4 regions of the Bacillus sp. LQ16 genome follow, and region 1 is predicted to be linked to each of the others. Evidence: riboswitches for the same ligand, from Rfam matches in the RefSeq annotation. Region 1 holds a riboswitch; each other region holds the start of a gene.

The links. A riboswitch is a leader RNA that binds a small molecule or an ion and turns the genes downstream of it on or off. The one in region 1 is predicted to bind thiamine pyrophosphate.
Region 2: linked by a shared signal. The riboswitch ahead of tenA (thiaminase II) and the one ahead of thiM (hydroxyethylthiazole kinase) in region 1 are both predicted to bind thiamine pyrophosphate.
Region 3: linked by a shared signal. The riboswitch ahead of tenA (thiaminase II) and the one ahead of thiM (hydroxyethylthiazole kinase) in region 1 are both predicted to bind thiamine pyrophosphate.
Region 4: linked by a shared signal. The riboswitch ahead of thiC (phosphomethylpyrimidine synthase ThiC) and the one ahead of thiM (hydroxyethylthiazole kinase) in region 1 are both predicted to bind thiamine pyrophosphate.

What each region holds. Positions count from the first base shown of each region.
Region 1 is NZ_CM173491.1:448,141-451,642, forward strand. Features, by position in the region: gene AC3EMB_RS02270 (HlyD family efflux transporter periplasmic adaptor subunit) at 1-269, shown strand, start outside; gene AC3EMB_RS02275 (autotransporter) at 311-991, shown strand; gene AC3EMB_RS02280 (hypothetical protein) at 1,011-1,283, shown strand; partial or broken gene AC3EMB_RS02285 (toprim domain-containing protein) at 1,519-1,833, opposite strand; TPP riboswitch at 2,044-2,156, shown strand; gene thiM (hydroxyethylthiazole kinase) at 2,229-3,038, shown strand; gene thiE (thiamine phosphate synthase) at 3,056-3,502, shown strand, end outside.
Region 2 is NZ_CM173491.1:778,504-782,005, forward strand. Features, by position in the region: gene AC3EMB_RS03930 (SH3 domain-containing protein) at 1-904, opposite strand, end outside; TPP riboswitch at 1,174-1,285, shown strand; TPP riboswitch at 1,346-1,449, shown strand; gene tenA (thiaminase II) at 1,535-2,230, shown strand; gene AC3EMB_RS03940 (ABC transporter ATP-binding protein) at 2,199-2,948, shown strand; gene AC3EMB_RS03945 (ABC transporter permease) at 2,948-3,502, shown strand, end outside.
Region 3 is NZ_CM173491.1:2,571,972-2,575,473, forward strand. Features, by position in the region: gene pdxR (MocR-like pyridoxine biosynthesis transcription factor PdxR) at 1-139, shown strand, start outside; gene AC3EMB_RS12795 (D-alanine--D-alanine ligase) at 144-1,058, shown strand; TPP riboswitch at 1,132-1,237, shown strand; gene tenA (thiaminase II) at 1,365-2,054, shown strand; gene AC3EMB_RS12805 (DUF3937 domain-containing protein) at 2,452-2,715, shown strand; gene AC3EMB_RS12810 (heterocycloanthracin/sonorensin family bacteriocin) at 3,265-3,502, shown strand, end outside.
Region 4 is NZ_CM173491.1:5,097,636-5,101,137, forward strand. Features, by position in the region: gene AC3EMB_RS25915 (arsenic transporter) at 1-54, shown strand, start outside; gene thiC (phosphomethylpyrimidine synthase ThiC) at 156-1,916, opposite strand; TPP riboswitch at 2,031-2,146, opposite strand; partial or broken gene AC3EMB_RS25925 (L-lactate permease) at 2,218-2,289, opposite strand; gene AC3EMB_RS25930 (transposase) at 2,335-2,604, shown strand; gene AC3EMB_RS25935 (hypothetical protein) at 3,080-3,382, opposite strand.

The sequences.
Region 1 (3,502 bases):
AGATAAAAGGAATAAAAAAAGGAGATAAAGTACAATATTCGTTTAAGTTACAGAAAACGGATAAACAAATGGGGCAAATAACATATGTATCAGCATATCCTACTTTTGATAAAAATACTAAAGGGTATATGTATGAACTAGAAGCCACAATTGATACAAAAGATTTACAAGAACTACATACAGGAATGGTTGGTAGAGCTTCTGTCATTACAGGAGAAGAAACGGTATGGAAATTTATTTTAAGAAAATTAGATTTTATTTCTAATTGAAATAGTTAAAAATAGATTCATATAAGGAGACAGAATTAAGTATGAAAAAGTATTTTTCTATTATAATCATGTTAATTTTATTAATAAGTTCTTTTCCTTTATCGGTTACATATGCAAAGGAAAAAAACATCAATTTAAGCAATATTGAGCAAATGACTAGTGTTTTTAATGATAATATTAATCTAGGAGAAAAAATTAGCTATATTAGAAATAGTGATTTGAATAATTGGTCAGTTAAAGAAATGAATCAGGCCCTAGATAAAATAGATAATTTAAATCTGAGTATAATGGAACGAGCAAGTTTAAAGAGAGAGGTAATACGTTCTTCAGGATTTTCTAATTTTGATTTTAAAGAAACAAATTCGGATGTATTAGCATTTAAGGAATTAAAAATAGAAATTATAGAGACTGATCAGCTACTTACTTTATATAGAAGAAGCAAGGCTGGTGAACCGGAATCTAAATATGGTCTTGGCTATTGGTGGGGAGATAAAGAAAGAAATATTGAAGAAACTAGAAATGAGTTAGCCGTATTAGAAGCTTGGGGGAATCCGCTTAATATACAATATAAAATCACGGTACCTAAAGGAACGAGAATACTTAAAGGATTTACAGCTTCGCAAACTCAATATCTTAAAGGTACAAGTATAGTTCAAGAATATAGAGAAGGTGGAGCTATGCAATACTGGATTAATAAGATAGATAACAGTTGGTTACAATAAAATTTATTAGGAGGATAGCATGACAAATCATCATGAATTTATAAGTTTAGCTCTAGATTGTGAGCGTATTATAAAACAAAATATCCCTAGTAATCCCGACGATGCTAAAAGATATCATTTAATGCTAAACGAACTTAAAGGGTTAAGAATGACCATAAAATTAAACCAATTAAATGACAAGTTATATTATTTATCAATTACACAAATGCTTGAGAAAAATGATCCGAAAAAAGTATTACAAGCTGTTTTAAAACTTAATACATTTTATTGTAACTACTATCAAAATTTATAAATTTACTACCATAATAAACTTGAGCCTATATTCTTTCAAATAACATAGCTCATGGTGGCAGGCACTCGAAAGGGTGCCTTTTCTTTAGGGAAAATACACCTAATAAGAAAGCTAGTCTTAACGTACAATTTTCTTTTTATGTGCAATTATAAATATATTAGATATCATTGTTAAATGAAGGATGAAAGGTGTTTTAGAATTTATGTGCAGATATATTTTATAGAGATAAGTCGATGTCTGTTGCTACAATAATTTCATTTACATCTTTTCTAAGTAGCTGACTTTTTACAGCATTAAATTGTTTACCAGTTTGTTTAATAACCGTTAATTTCAAACGCTCAGGTAGCATCGGTAAATCTTCTAAATTCCACTTTTTATATTTCACATCATAACTTTCTGGATCTGCTAATGTAACGAGATGACCTAAAGCCCAAGTTACAATATATTTACTACCCTCAAGATAGCCGTTTCCTTTTTTATCACACTTCAGTACACGAGCAATATCTCGTGCAACGGAAGGTTTTTCAGCGATTACAACGCTTTTTGACATATTAAAAACATCCTTTCAAATTTCCATAAGTTAAATATAGCATACATCTTCTTGAGATTCAGTTTCGCTCCATATTTGATCGGTTTTTAATGGAGGGAACAAAATCCCAACTAATTAAAGTTTCACTTTATCAGTTGCTTCTATATTAAATAGAAAAAGTAAAGAACTTGTTATTTTACTAGAATAAGAGTAGACTTTGAAGTAGATGAATAAGAAACACATGGGAGTTTGTGGATACAAACTGAGAGTATGGCTACTAGTCCGTCATTGACCATTTGAACCTGTTGGATAATGCCAGCGTAGGGAGAGTGTAAAAGCACATATTCAGGCACTTTGCGTACGCGCAAAGTGCCTTTTTGTGTATCTCCCATCATTATAGTTAGGAGATGAAAAGGATGAATATGAAAGAAATTAGTAAAGTAGTGGATTTGGTGAGAGAATCTAATCCGCTCGTTCATAATATTACAAATGTTGTTGTAACAAATTTTACTGCTAACGGTTTGTTGGCACTTGGGGCATCGCCTGTAATGGCGTATGCAAAAGAAGAAGTAGCAGAAATGGCTAGCATTGCTGGAGCTTTAGTATTAAATATGGGAACACTTCGTCCTGAGGAAGTAGAAGCGATGTTACTTGCTGGTAAATCAGCAAATGTGAACAATGTGCCAGTACTATTTGATCCAGTTGGTGCAGGAGCAACTTCGTATCGAACAGAAGTTGCGAGACATATTCCAGCCGAAATAGATTTAGCAATTATCCGCGGCAATGCGGCTGAAATAGCAAACGTTATTAATGAGAAATGGGAAATTAAAGGGGTAGACGCTGGTACTGGAAATGGCAATGTTGTAAGTATTGCAAGGCAGGCAGCAGACGAATTAAATACAGTTGCGGTTATTACTGGAAAAGAAGATGTTGTTACAGATGGAGAGAGAACTATTGTTATTCGAAACGGTCACCCTATTTTAACGAAAGTTACGGGAACAGGTTGTTTACTAACGTCTGTAATAGGAGCATTTGTAGCAGTGGAAAAAGATTATGTAAAAGCAGCAGTAGCAGCATTAACGTTTTATGGTGTAGCTTCGGAACTGGCAGCTGCTAAGACCGTGGAAAAGGGACCTGGTAGTTTCCAAATTGAATTTTTAAATCAGTTAGCGAATACTACTGCTGGTGATATTGAGAAGTATGGAAAGATTGAGGAGTTAGAGTAAGGGGGATGAAACATACGATGCGCATTGAAACAAAGAAAATGTCTAAGTTATTACAAGTGTATTTTATTATGGGAAGCAATAACTGCACGAAGGATCCTTTAGCTGTATTGAAAGAAGCGTTAGATGGTGGAGTGACACTTTTTCAGTTTCGCGAGAAGGGGGAAGGTTCTTTAATCGGAGAAGATAGAGTGCGCTTTGCAAAAGAATTGCAGACGCTTTGTAAGGAATATAGTGTTCCTTTCATTGTAAATGATGATGTAGAATTAGCCATTGAATTAGATGCAGATGGTGTTCATGTAGGACAAGATGATGAAGGAATTACATCTGTTCGTGAAAAAATGGGAGATAAAATTATCGGCGTATCTGCTCATACAATTGAAGAAGCACGCTTTGCAATCGAAAATGGAGCAGATTATTTAGGCGTTGGACCTATTTTCACAACGAGTACGAAAAAAGATACGAAA
Region 2 (3,502 bases), 330 kb from region 1:
AATAAGATTTCACAACTTTACCTGCAGCAGCAGCTTGGATAGAGACGTTCCCTGGAGCAGCAATATCTATACCATAATGCATTTGTTCCCATCGTATATCAAAGGTTGAGCTAATTCTTCCTTGAGCAGGGAATTTGAAAGCAGCTGGAATAGATGAAGGCTGATCTGTTTTAGCCTGTGGTTGATTTTGTACTACATAGTGTTTTGCTACATATCCGTATCCTGTGCCAAAACGAATTTTATACCAAGTTCCTACAGTTTCTACTACTTGTACTTGTGTACCGTTTTGTAATGAACCGAGTAGAGCGCTACTTGTACTAGTGTTGCTACGTACATTCAGATTAGGTGTTGCAACAGTATATTTTGTATTATTTTGAACGGTGATTCCTTTTACTAAGGGTTGTGAACCATTAGAGATGAATGCTTTTTGTACGTAACCCGTTTGGCCATTATGTGATATTTTATACCATTCGCCTTGATCTTCTTGAACGGTAATAAACTTGCCATTTGGTAATACATCTAAAATGGAAGATTCTAAATTAGGTTCAGAGCGAACGTTTAATGCATTAGCATTGACGATGTATTGATCATTAGATTGAAGTTTGTTTTTTAGTAAAATAGCATCTTTTTGTACATAACCTACTTTATTATGAACAGATACTTTATACCAACCATTAGTTGTTTCAAGGATGTTCACTTTTGTATTAAAGCGAATTGTATCAATTGATGTGCTCTTTACGTTATCTTCTGTATGTAATGCTACTTGATCGACTTTGACATACCCAGTTTTAACATTAGATAATTGTTCAGCGTTTGCTTTTTGTACATTTGTTTCACCCATAGAAGGAAGTAAAGAAGCAATCGCTACAGTAGTTGCTGTTAAAGCAGTAGCTTTCATATTCATGGAATAGAGACCTCCTCTAGTTGTATAGTTGTAATTTTATTATAGTATAAAGATATAATATAGTGGGTGTATTCACATAAATGTAATATGAAATCAATATAAAAATAAATTTTTTGAGGATAATGATTCCTTTTTAAACAATTAATTGGAGTTTTATGTTCTAAAATAGAATGTATATATTGTATAACTTTAATTTTTTGTTGATAATTAAGAAAATTAAAATAGTTGATGATGTCTTATTAGGGTGTTATACTGACAGTGATAATTTTATAGTTTGCTAGGAGAGCTGGTGTTGCCAGCTGAGAGTAGGCCGTAAGCCTTTGATCCTTTTTATTACCTGATCTAGATTATGCTAGCGTAGGGAAGCAATTCGGACACTAACAATGAGTCCCCGTTTCTTTGCGTATAGAAACGGGGCTTTTTTATTTGAAAATTTCATATTGAAACCACTAGGGGTGCTTGATTTGCTGAGAGAGGAATAATCCTTAACCCTTATAACACCTGATCTAGGTAATACTAGCGAAGGGAAGTGGAACATCGAATAAATGTATAATTTTATTTGCTGTAACCACTTCTTATATATAGAAGTGGTTTTTTATTTAGATACATATATTGAAAGGGGATAGAGAAATGAAATTTTGCGATAGATTATTAGAAACTGTGCAACCGGTTTGGGAGATGAGTCATAATCATCCGTTTGTAGTGGGTATGGGAGATGGCACGTTAGAAAAAGATAAATTTCAGTATTATATTATTCAAGATTATTTATATCTACTAGATTATGCAAAATTATATGCGATTGGTGTTGTAAAAGCAACGAATCCACAAGTAATGGGAAAGTTCGCTGAACAAATTGATGGAATATTAAATGGCGAAATGACAATCCATAAACAATATGCAAAAAGACTTGGAATTTCTATAGAGGAGATAGAGTCTGCAAAACCGTCTGCTAAAAATTTAGCTTATACAAATTACATGATGTCTGTATCTCAAAATGGCACACTTGCAGAATTAATAGCAGCGCTTCTTCCATGTATGTGGAGCTACTGGGAAATTGGAAAGCGTTTAAATGATATTCCTGGAGCAAGAGATCATGAGTTTTTTGGTGAGTGGATTCAAGGATATAGTTCGGAAGAATACGGTAATCTTTGTATTTGGTTAATAGATTTATTAAATGAAATGGCAGTTGGAAAGTCTGAGAAAGAACTAGATAGATTAGAGGAGATTTTCTTATATTCCAGTCGATTTGAATATTTATTCTGGGATATGTCCTATCGTAAGGAGATGTGGGGATTTGAGGAGCAAGAACATACTACAGTTTCATAATGTTTCTTTTCATTACGATGAGAAACCAATCATCCATGAATTAAATGCTTCTATACATGAGAAAGAGTTTGTCAGTATTATCGGACCGAGTGGATGTGGGAAAAGTACTTTATTTCGCCTTATTACAGGCCTAGAGAAGGTAAGTACTGGAAAGATAGAACTGACAGAAACAAAGCACCATCCTGTAGGATATATGCCGCAAAAAGATATGCTTTTGCCGTGGAGAACAATTATTGAGAATGCTGCTCTGCCGCTAGAGTGCCAAGGTGTACAGAAGAAAGAAGCACAAGTAAAGGCAAAGGAACTGTTATATAAATTTGGTTTACAAGGATATGAGACAAAACATCCGAAAGATTTATCTGGTGGTATGAGGCAACGCGTATCTTTTATCCGAACTTTGTTAACGGGCGGGGAGATATTGTTATTAGATGAACCGTTTAGCGCGTTAGATGCTTTAACGAAGGCCTCTTTGCAAGAATGGCTGTTTGAACAATGGCAAGAGTGGGAAAAAACAATTTTATTCATTACTCATGATGTTGAAGAAGCGTTATTTCTTTCGAACCGAGTTTTAGTAGTGGAACAGCAGCCGATAACGACTTTGACTGAGCGGATTGTACCACTTGATCATAACAGAACACGAAAAGATTTATATAAACCGGAAGTATTAGCGCTGAAAGATGAGCTTCTTAGTATGTTACAAAGGCAGGTACTTGTGTGATGAACCGATTGAAAGAATTAGTTCCTGCTATTACACTTTCTAGTATTTTACTAGCTGTGTGGGAAATAGGAGCAAGAATTGTAGATGAGATGTACATTTTACCGTCACCGTCTGCGATTGTAATGAAGATATGGAAACTAAAAGACATATTATTTACGGTTCATTTACCTGCAACGTTATACGTCGTTTTAATAGGTGTTGTTATTTCTATCGTATTAGGTGTAGGGCTAGCGATGTTAATGAATGCGAGTACATGGATGGAAAGAGCATTTTATCCATTATTAGTTGCTTCACAAACGATTCCGATTACTGCGCTTGCTCCGCTATTTGTTTTATGGTTTGGATACACAATTTGGAGTAAGGTTGTTGTCACAGTTTTAATTACGTTTTTCCCGATTGCGGTCAATACGTATGATGGACTGCGTAGTACAAAAAAAGAATGGGAGGAGCTCTTAGTTACATATGGAGCAACGAAAAGAGATATTTTTCTTAAATTAAAGTTGCCGTCTGCTCTTCCTTATTTTTTCGCAGCTTTAAAAATTGCAGTTCCGCTT
Region 3 (3,502 bases), 2.1 Mb from region 1:
TTCACCTGGAGATGTTTTTTACTCTGATGGAGAAGGAGCAAACACTTTCCGATTAGGGTTTTCGCGCTTGAAAGAAGAAGAAATAGTTCGGGGAATTAAAATAATTGGTGATACATTAAAAAATGAAATTTGGAGTTGAGAAAATGAAAATCGGTGTTATTATGGGCGGGGTATCGTCTGAAAAACAAGTTTCAATTATGACGGGGAATGAAATGATTGCTCATTTAGATAAAAATAAGTATGAAATAGTTCCAATTACATTAAACGAAAAAATGGATTTAATTGAAAAAGCGAAAGACATTGACTTTGCATTGCTCGCATTACACGGAAAATACGGAGAAGATGGGACAGTTCAAGGAACACTGGAGAGTTTAGGGATTCCTTATAGCGGAAGTAATATGTTATCTAGCAGTATATGTATGGATAAAAATATTTCGAAAAAGATTTTACGTTATGAAGGTGTAGAAACACCAGATTGGATTGAACTTACAAAAATGGAGGATCTAAATCTTGATGAGTTAGATAAGTTAGGATTTCCATTAGTGGTAAAACCAAACTCTGGCGGATCGAGTGTCGGGGTGAAAATCGTTTACAATAAAAATGAATTGATCTCAATGCTAGAAACTGTATTCGAATGGGATTCTGAAGTAGTAATTGAGAAGTATATAAAAGGTGATGAAATCACATGTTCTATTCTGGATGGAAAACAGTTACCTATAGTTTCAATTCGACATGCAACCGAGTTCTTTGATTACAATGCAAAATATGATGATACTAGTACAGTTGAGGAAGTTATCGAACTTCCAGCAGAAATTAATGAACGTGTAAATAAAGCTTCACTGACTTGTTATAAAGCATTAAAATGTAGTGTTTATGCAAGAGTTGATATGATGGTGAAGGACGGAATTCCATATGTAATGGAAATTAATACATTACCAGGGATGACACAATCAAGCCTATTGCCCAAAAGTGCAGAAGCAGCGGGAATTAGTTATAGCAAACTATTAGATATGATTATTGAAACATCATTAAAAGTTAGAAATGAAGAAGGGTTTTAAGGAGATTATATAACTAATTCTTTTGACAGTTTCACGAAGTATGCTATGATGAATACATTATAAAAACAAAATATTTATCCACTAGGGGGGCCTTTTATAGGCTGAGATCAAATGTGATTTTGAGACTCTTAGTACCTGATCTGGTTAATGCCAGCGTAGGGAAGTGGGAAAGACGTTGCTATTTAATGAGTAAATAAATACTGTCAATTTCACTTTCTTTACGCCTGTAAAGAAAGTTTTTTTATTTTACAGCTTTAATAATTGTGGATAAATACTTATATTTTATACATTATTGGAGGGATTTAAATGACTTTTTCACAATCATTACGTAAAGAAGTAGATTCAATTTGGGAAGCGAGTTTTAACCATCCTTTTGTAAAAAAACTTGGTGAAGGAACATTAGATTTAGCTAGTTTTCGCTATTATGTGCTTCAAGATTCATATTATTTGAGTCATTTTGCTAGAGTACAAACTTTAGGAGCTGCAAAAGCTCTTGAATTAGAGACGACAGCTCGTATGGCACATCATGCTCAAAATACATATGAGGCCGAGTTATCTTTACATGAGAATTTTGCTAAAAAGCTAGGGATAACAAAAGAAGAAAAAGATAATTTTATTCCTGCGCCAACTGCATATGCGTATACTTCACATATGTATCGTGCTGCGTATGAAGGGCATTTAGGAGATATCATTGCAGCAATTTTACCTTGCTATTGGTTGTATTATGAAATTGGCGAACACTTAAAAGAGTGCCAGCCGGAAGAGCCAATTTATAACGAATGGATTTCTGCTTATGGATCTGATTGGTTCCGTACGCTAGTTGAAGAACAAATTACACGTTTAGATACTATCGCTGAAAAAGTAACAGAGGCAGACCGCAAACGTATGAAACAGCATTTTATTATTAGCAGTCAATATGAATATTCATTTTGGGAAATGGCTTATACATTAGAAAAGTGGCCAGTGGATACAGACGTAAAAGACGTAATTGGATAAAGAATAGAAGTAATGTTATAGATAGGTATGGATCATACCTATCTATATATTTTTTCTTGTCAAATTTGCGTAAAGTCATTAGTGCTACGGATATGGCGAAATAGAATATCGATAATTTAGCTCATTTACTTGTCTACGTATTAACTGGATAAACTTCTGTCACATTTATTTTACAATCAAAGAACGTAAATGTTGGTGGTATGAAGTTAAATAAGAAAAGAAACCCGAGCTGTTAGCTGTAACCGAGTTGTTTTTTCTTTGCAGGAATTTCTAAATTATCATGGAGTGTTGTTAATACGATATGCAAATATGCATATCGTATTTTTTTGAGTTCTTTATGTGTTAAAATTAGATATAAAGATATGGAAATATAAAGAAGCAAAAGCAGGAATATCCAATGAATTTTGAGAGGTGTTATATGTTTACAAATAAGAAATTAATTCGATTTGGTTTATCGTTGTTTGTATTTTTAGGGATAATTAATTTTACAATCAGCTATTTCCAAACATATCTTGAAACAGCAGCAGATATTAAATGGGTAATTCCAGAAATTTGGAAAACTATTTTGCTAGATGTTCCTCAAGGTATACTTGTTCTTTTAGGCGCAATTGCTTTATATGATTTCACAAAAGAGGCATCACAAAAAGACGCATCAATCTAAGTGTGTCTTTTTTCTATTAGGAATTTCATAGAGAGTTTTGCTGGAGAAATAGAATGAAAAGCCCTAATAAGGGCTTTTTTCTTTGTAGGAATTTCTTATCCGTCATAGAAACCGGTTACTTGGAGGTGTTATAGCGAAAGGCATTTACAGTACAGAAAAATCTAAGCGGCAGACGAAAATATATAGGATATGGCAACATAATTATTGAGAAATTAATTGAATTTAGTAGGTATGAAGATATGACGCTAGAATTCATATTTTTTAATTTTTATTTATCCCGCATTAACGGGCTGTTCGTAAAAGCCTGATTGGTGAGGGCTAATAATCAGCGGGGGATGAACTCCCCCCCACTGATTAAAGTTTCACTTTATAAAAATGAGCCCATAGCAAAAATAGGTATATGAACAAGGTGCATCATCTAGTGATAAGTCATACTTTGTTGGTGTACGTATTGAACTTAGTTTATAGCGCTATTTCTACTTAGATGTAACGAACAGAAATATGGGCAAGCATCGATGAGGTTGTATTTTATAAACGGAGGTCATGAAAATGAATCAGTTTCAACAAGAACTACAAGCGTTAAGTCTTAATGATTACCGGTCTGGAAATATTGTGTATTGGGACCAGCAAAACCAATATCCATATTACTATATTGAAGATGCCGCTCGTCGCTGTGGCGGTTGTGGTCGTTGTGGAGGTTGTGGTGGAGGACGGTGTGGCGGATTCCGTTGTGGTGGATTCCGTTGTATTGGTTGCTTCGGTTGTTTTGGTTGTGGAGGTTGCGGAG
Region 4 (3,502 bases), 730 kb from region 1:
GTCGTCACACTATTCCTCTTATTCTACTGGGTACATCTCTTCTTTGCCTTATAAACAACAGAAGCCCCATTTGCTACCGTCTTAGCAAATGGGGCTTCTTCTATAATAAAGTTAGGTACTACAGTGTGATCAATCAAGTAAAGAGGTGTAATGTGTTATTGATATAAATGACTACCAGCTTCTTTAAATTCTTCTGCTTTCTCTTTCATTCCTTTTTCAATTGCTTCTGTCGTTTCTAAATCATTTTCTTTTGCATACTCACGGATATCATGTGAAATTCTCATACTACAAAACTTCGGTCCACACATTGAACAGAAGTGAGCTGTCTTTGCCCCTTCTGCAGGCAACGTTTCATCGTGATATTCCATCGCACGTTCAGGATCTAAAGATAAATTAAATTGATCGCGCCAACGAAATTCGAAACGTGCTTTTGAAAGTGCATCATCACGCTGATGAGCCGTTTTATGTCCTTTTGCAAGATCAGCCGCATGCGCTGCAATTTTGTACGTAATAACACCCGTGCGTACATCATCTTTATTCGGTAAACCTAAATGTTCTTTCGGCGTTACATAACAAAGCATCGCCGTTCCAAACCAACCGATCATCGCAGCTCCAATTGCCGATGTAATATGGTCATAACCTGGTGCAATATCTGTCGTTAGTGGCCCAAGTGTATAAAACGGCGCGCCCTGACAAATATCAAGCTCTTTCTCCATATTCTCTTTAATTAAGTGCATCGGTACGTGTCCAGGTCCTTCGATCATAACTTGCACATCATGTTTCCAAGCAATTTTCGTTAATTCACCAAGTGTTTCAAGCTCAGAGAATTGTGCTTCGTCATTTGCATCTGCAATCGATCCTGGACGTAATCCATCTCCAAGAGAGAACGAAACATCGTACTGCTTCATAATTTCACAAATCTCTTCAAAATGAGTATATAGGAAGTTTTCTTTATGATGGAATAAACACCACTGCGCCATAATCGAACCACCGCGCGAAACGATACCTGTCGTACGCTTTGCAGTAATTGGAATGTAACGAAGTAATACACCAGCATGAATCGTAAAGTAATCCACGCCTTGCTCCGCTTGCTCAATTAACGTATCACGGTACACTTCCCACGTTAAATCTTCTGCAATTCCATTTACCTTTTCAAGCGCTTGATAAATCGGCACAGTTCCAACTGGTACAGGCGCATTACGAATAATCCACTCACGCGTCGTATGAATGTTTTTACCTGTAGATAAATCCATAATCGTATCTGCACCCCAGCGAGTAGCCCACGTCATCTTTTCTACTTCTTCTGCAATAGAAGAAGATACAGCAGAGTTTCCGATATTCGCGTTTACCTTCACATGAAAGTTCCGCCCGATAATCATCGGTTCAGCTTCTGGATGATTAATATTCGCTGGTAAAATAGCGCGGCCTTCTGCGATTTCCTTACGAACAAACTCCGGCTCTACCCCTTCACGAATCGCAACATACTCCATCTCAGACGTAATAATGCCATTACGTGCATAGTGCATTTGCGTAACGTTTGCACCTTGCTTTGCTCTAAGTGGCTTGCGATCCATCTGCGGGAAAACAGGTGTATGTTTCGAAGCCACTTTCACACCGTCATCCTCTGGTTTCACTTCACGCCCTTCGTATGCTTCTACATCACCACGCCCCAGAATCCAAGAATGGCGCGGCGTTGGAATCCCCTTTTCTAACTCCACTTTATACTCAGGATCCGTATAAGGTCCGCTCGTATCATACACACGGACTGGAGGATTTGGGATGCCGTTCGTTTCGCTTTGTTCAATCTCACGCATCGGCACTTTCATGCCTGCGCGTGGTCCATCCACATATACTTTCTTACTCCCTGGTAAACTCGATTTCAATTCAATTTGCTCAGCTGAAACAGACTGTTTCATAACCTTTGTTGCCTCCCCTGTTCGTGACAAGGACGAGATATGGCCAGCGCATGCCAAAATAAAAAGAGCCAGGTCCATAAAAAAATAAGGACCTGGCTCATAAAAGACATCATTATGTAAAGCCGTTAACTTCCCTACGCTGGTACGAGCCAGATCAGGTCCAAAGGGTTAAGAAGTTCACGCGCTTCTCTCTCAGCCTACGCATACGTTAGGCACCCCTAGTTTATCACTGATTTAATTTTCAATACTTTCCCATCATACACGATAATCTGAAAAATGCAAAGGTTATTTCTTTTTCTCTTTATGGAATCATCCACGTTAAATAATATGCTTGAACATACGTCATAATACCAGCAATAATTACGAAGAACACCCTATTGTAAAAATAGTTTATGACTTAACATGGGAGTTTAAAAACATCTTCACCACAAAGAGTGTTGAGAATTTCGACCATTGTATTGAGAAAATGAAGAATACTAATATACAAGAGTTTAAGAGCTTTACGAATGGATTAGCCGGGGATATTGAAGCTGTCAGAAATGCGGTAACTTATGAGAATAATAATGGTCTTGCCGAAGGGAGCATAAACAAGTTAAAGCTTATTAAAAGAATCATGTATGGTCGATGCAAATTCTCCACATTGCGGACAAAGATTCTACTTTTGGAGAGAATGAGACTTTTCAACTAACTCCGGAAAGAACCATTTTTTACTTGCCAAATACATTCATCAGTCCCGTTTGACAAAGAGCCTTTGTCTCTGCTGCATTTCGCTACAACTGCTACCTGCCATACAACCTGCAATAGAGATAGGTAACAATTTACTATACAAGGAACAAAATTGACCTGCTCCTCCATTTAGTGATTTAACTATCTTTATTATTCAGAGCTAAAACTCAAAGAGAAAGCTCTTACATTTATTGTAACATTATTTCCTTAATATGTTAATTTTTTTATTGTCTTGTTAGTTAAAGGGGTACTTAATACAAAAAATAACCGTAGATAGTAGCACGAACACTGTTCTTGTTATAATTAATTTTTTTCAGAACGTCTATAATCCTCTTTTAAAAAATATATGTAAATATAATAAAAAACGAATGATTAATAGAAATATTCTACACCACTCGTTTTTTATCGGACTTCTTTTTACTGTACTTTTATTTTCTTTATGAGTTATTAGAAAAATAATTGTCTATATAAGTCTTTATTTTTTCAAAATTCTTTTCCATAAATAAGATTGCTGGTACTTCAATTATTGGAAGATTATTTTCATTATCAAAAGCTGGACACGGTTTGGGAACTACCAAATAGTCAACTGAGTTTTTATCCCTGATATAATTAATTGAAACATCATAATACTTAGAAAAATATTCCTTCAAATCATTCTGATTCCTTAAAAATGGTAGAGAAAATATTGAACCATAATTTATACCAGCGTCGACAATTAATACAAAGCATATTTTTTTCATGATACACCCTCCTCGTATAATAAGTTTTAAGTTAATAACTGTTCCTTGAAAATTAAATAGTTTTTATCTTCAAGAGCTACATCAAAAAAATGATGTATGGGTAAAATTTAGTCTTGGATA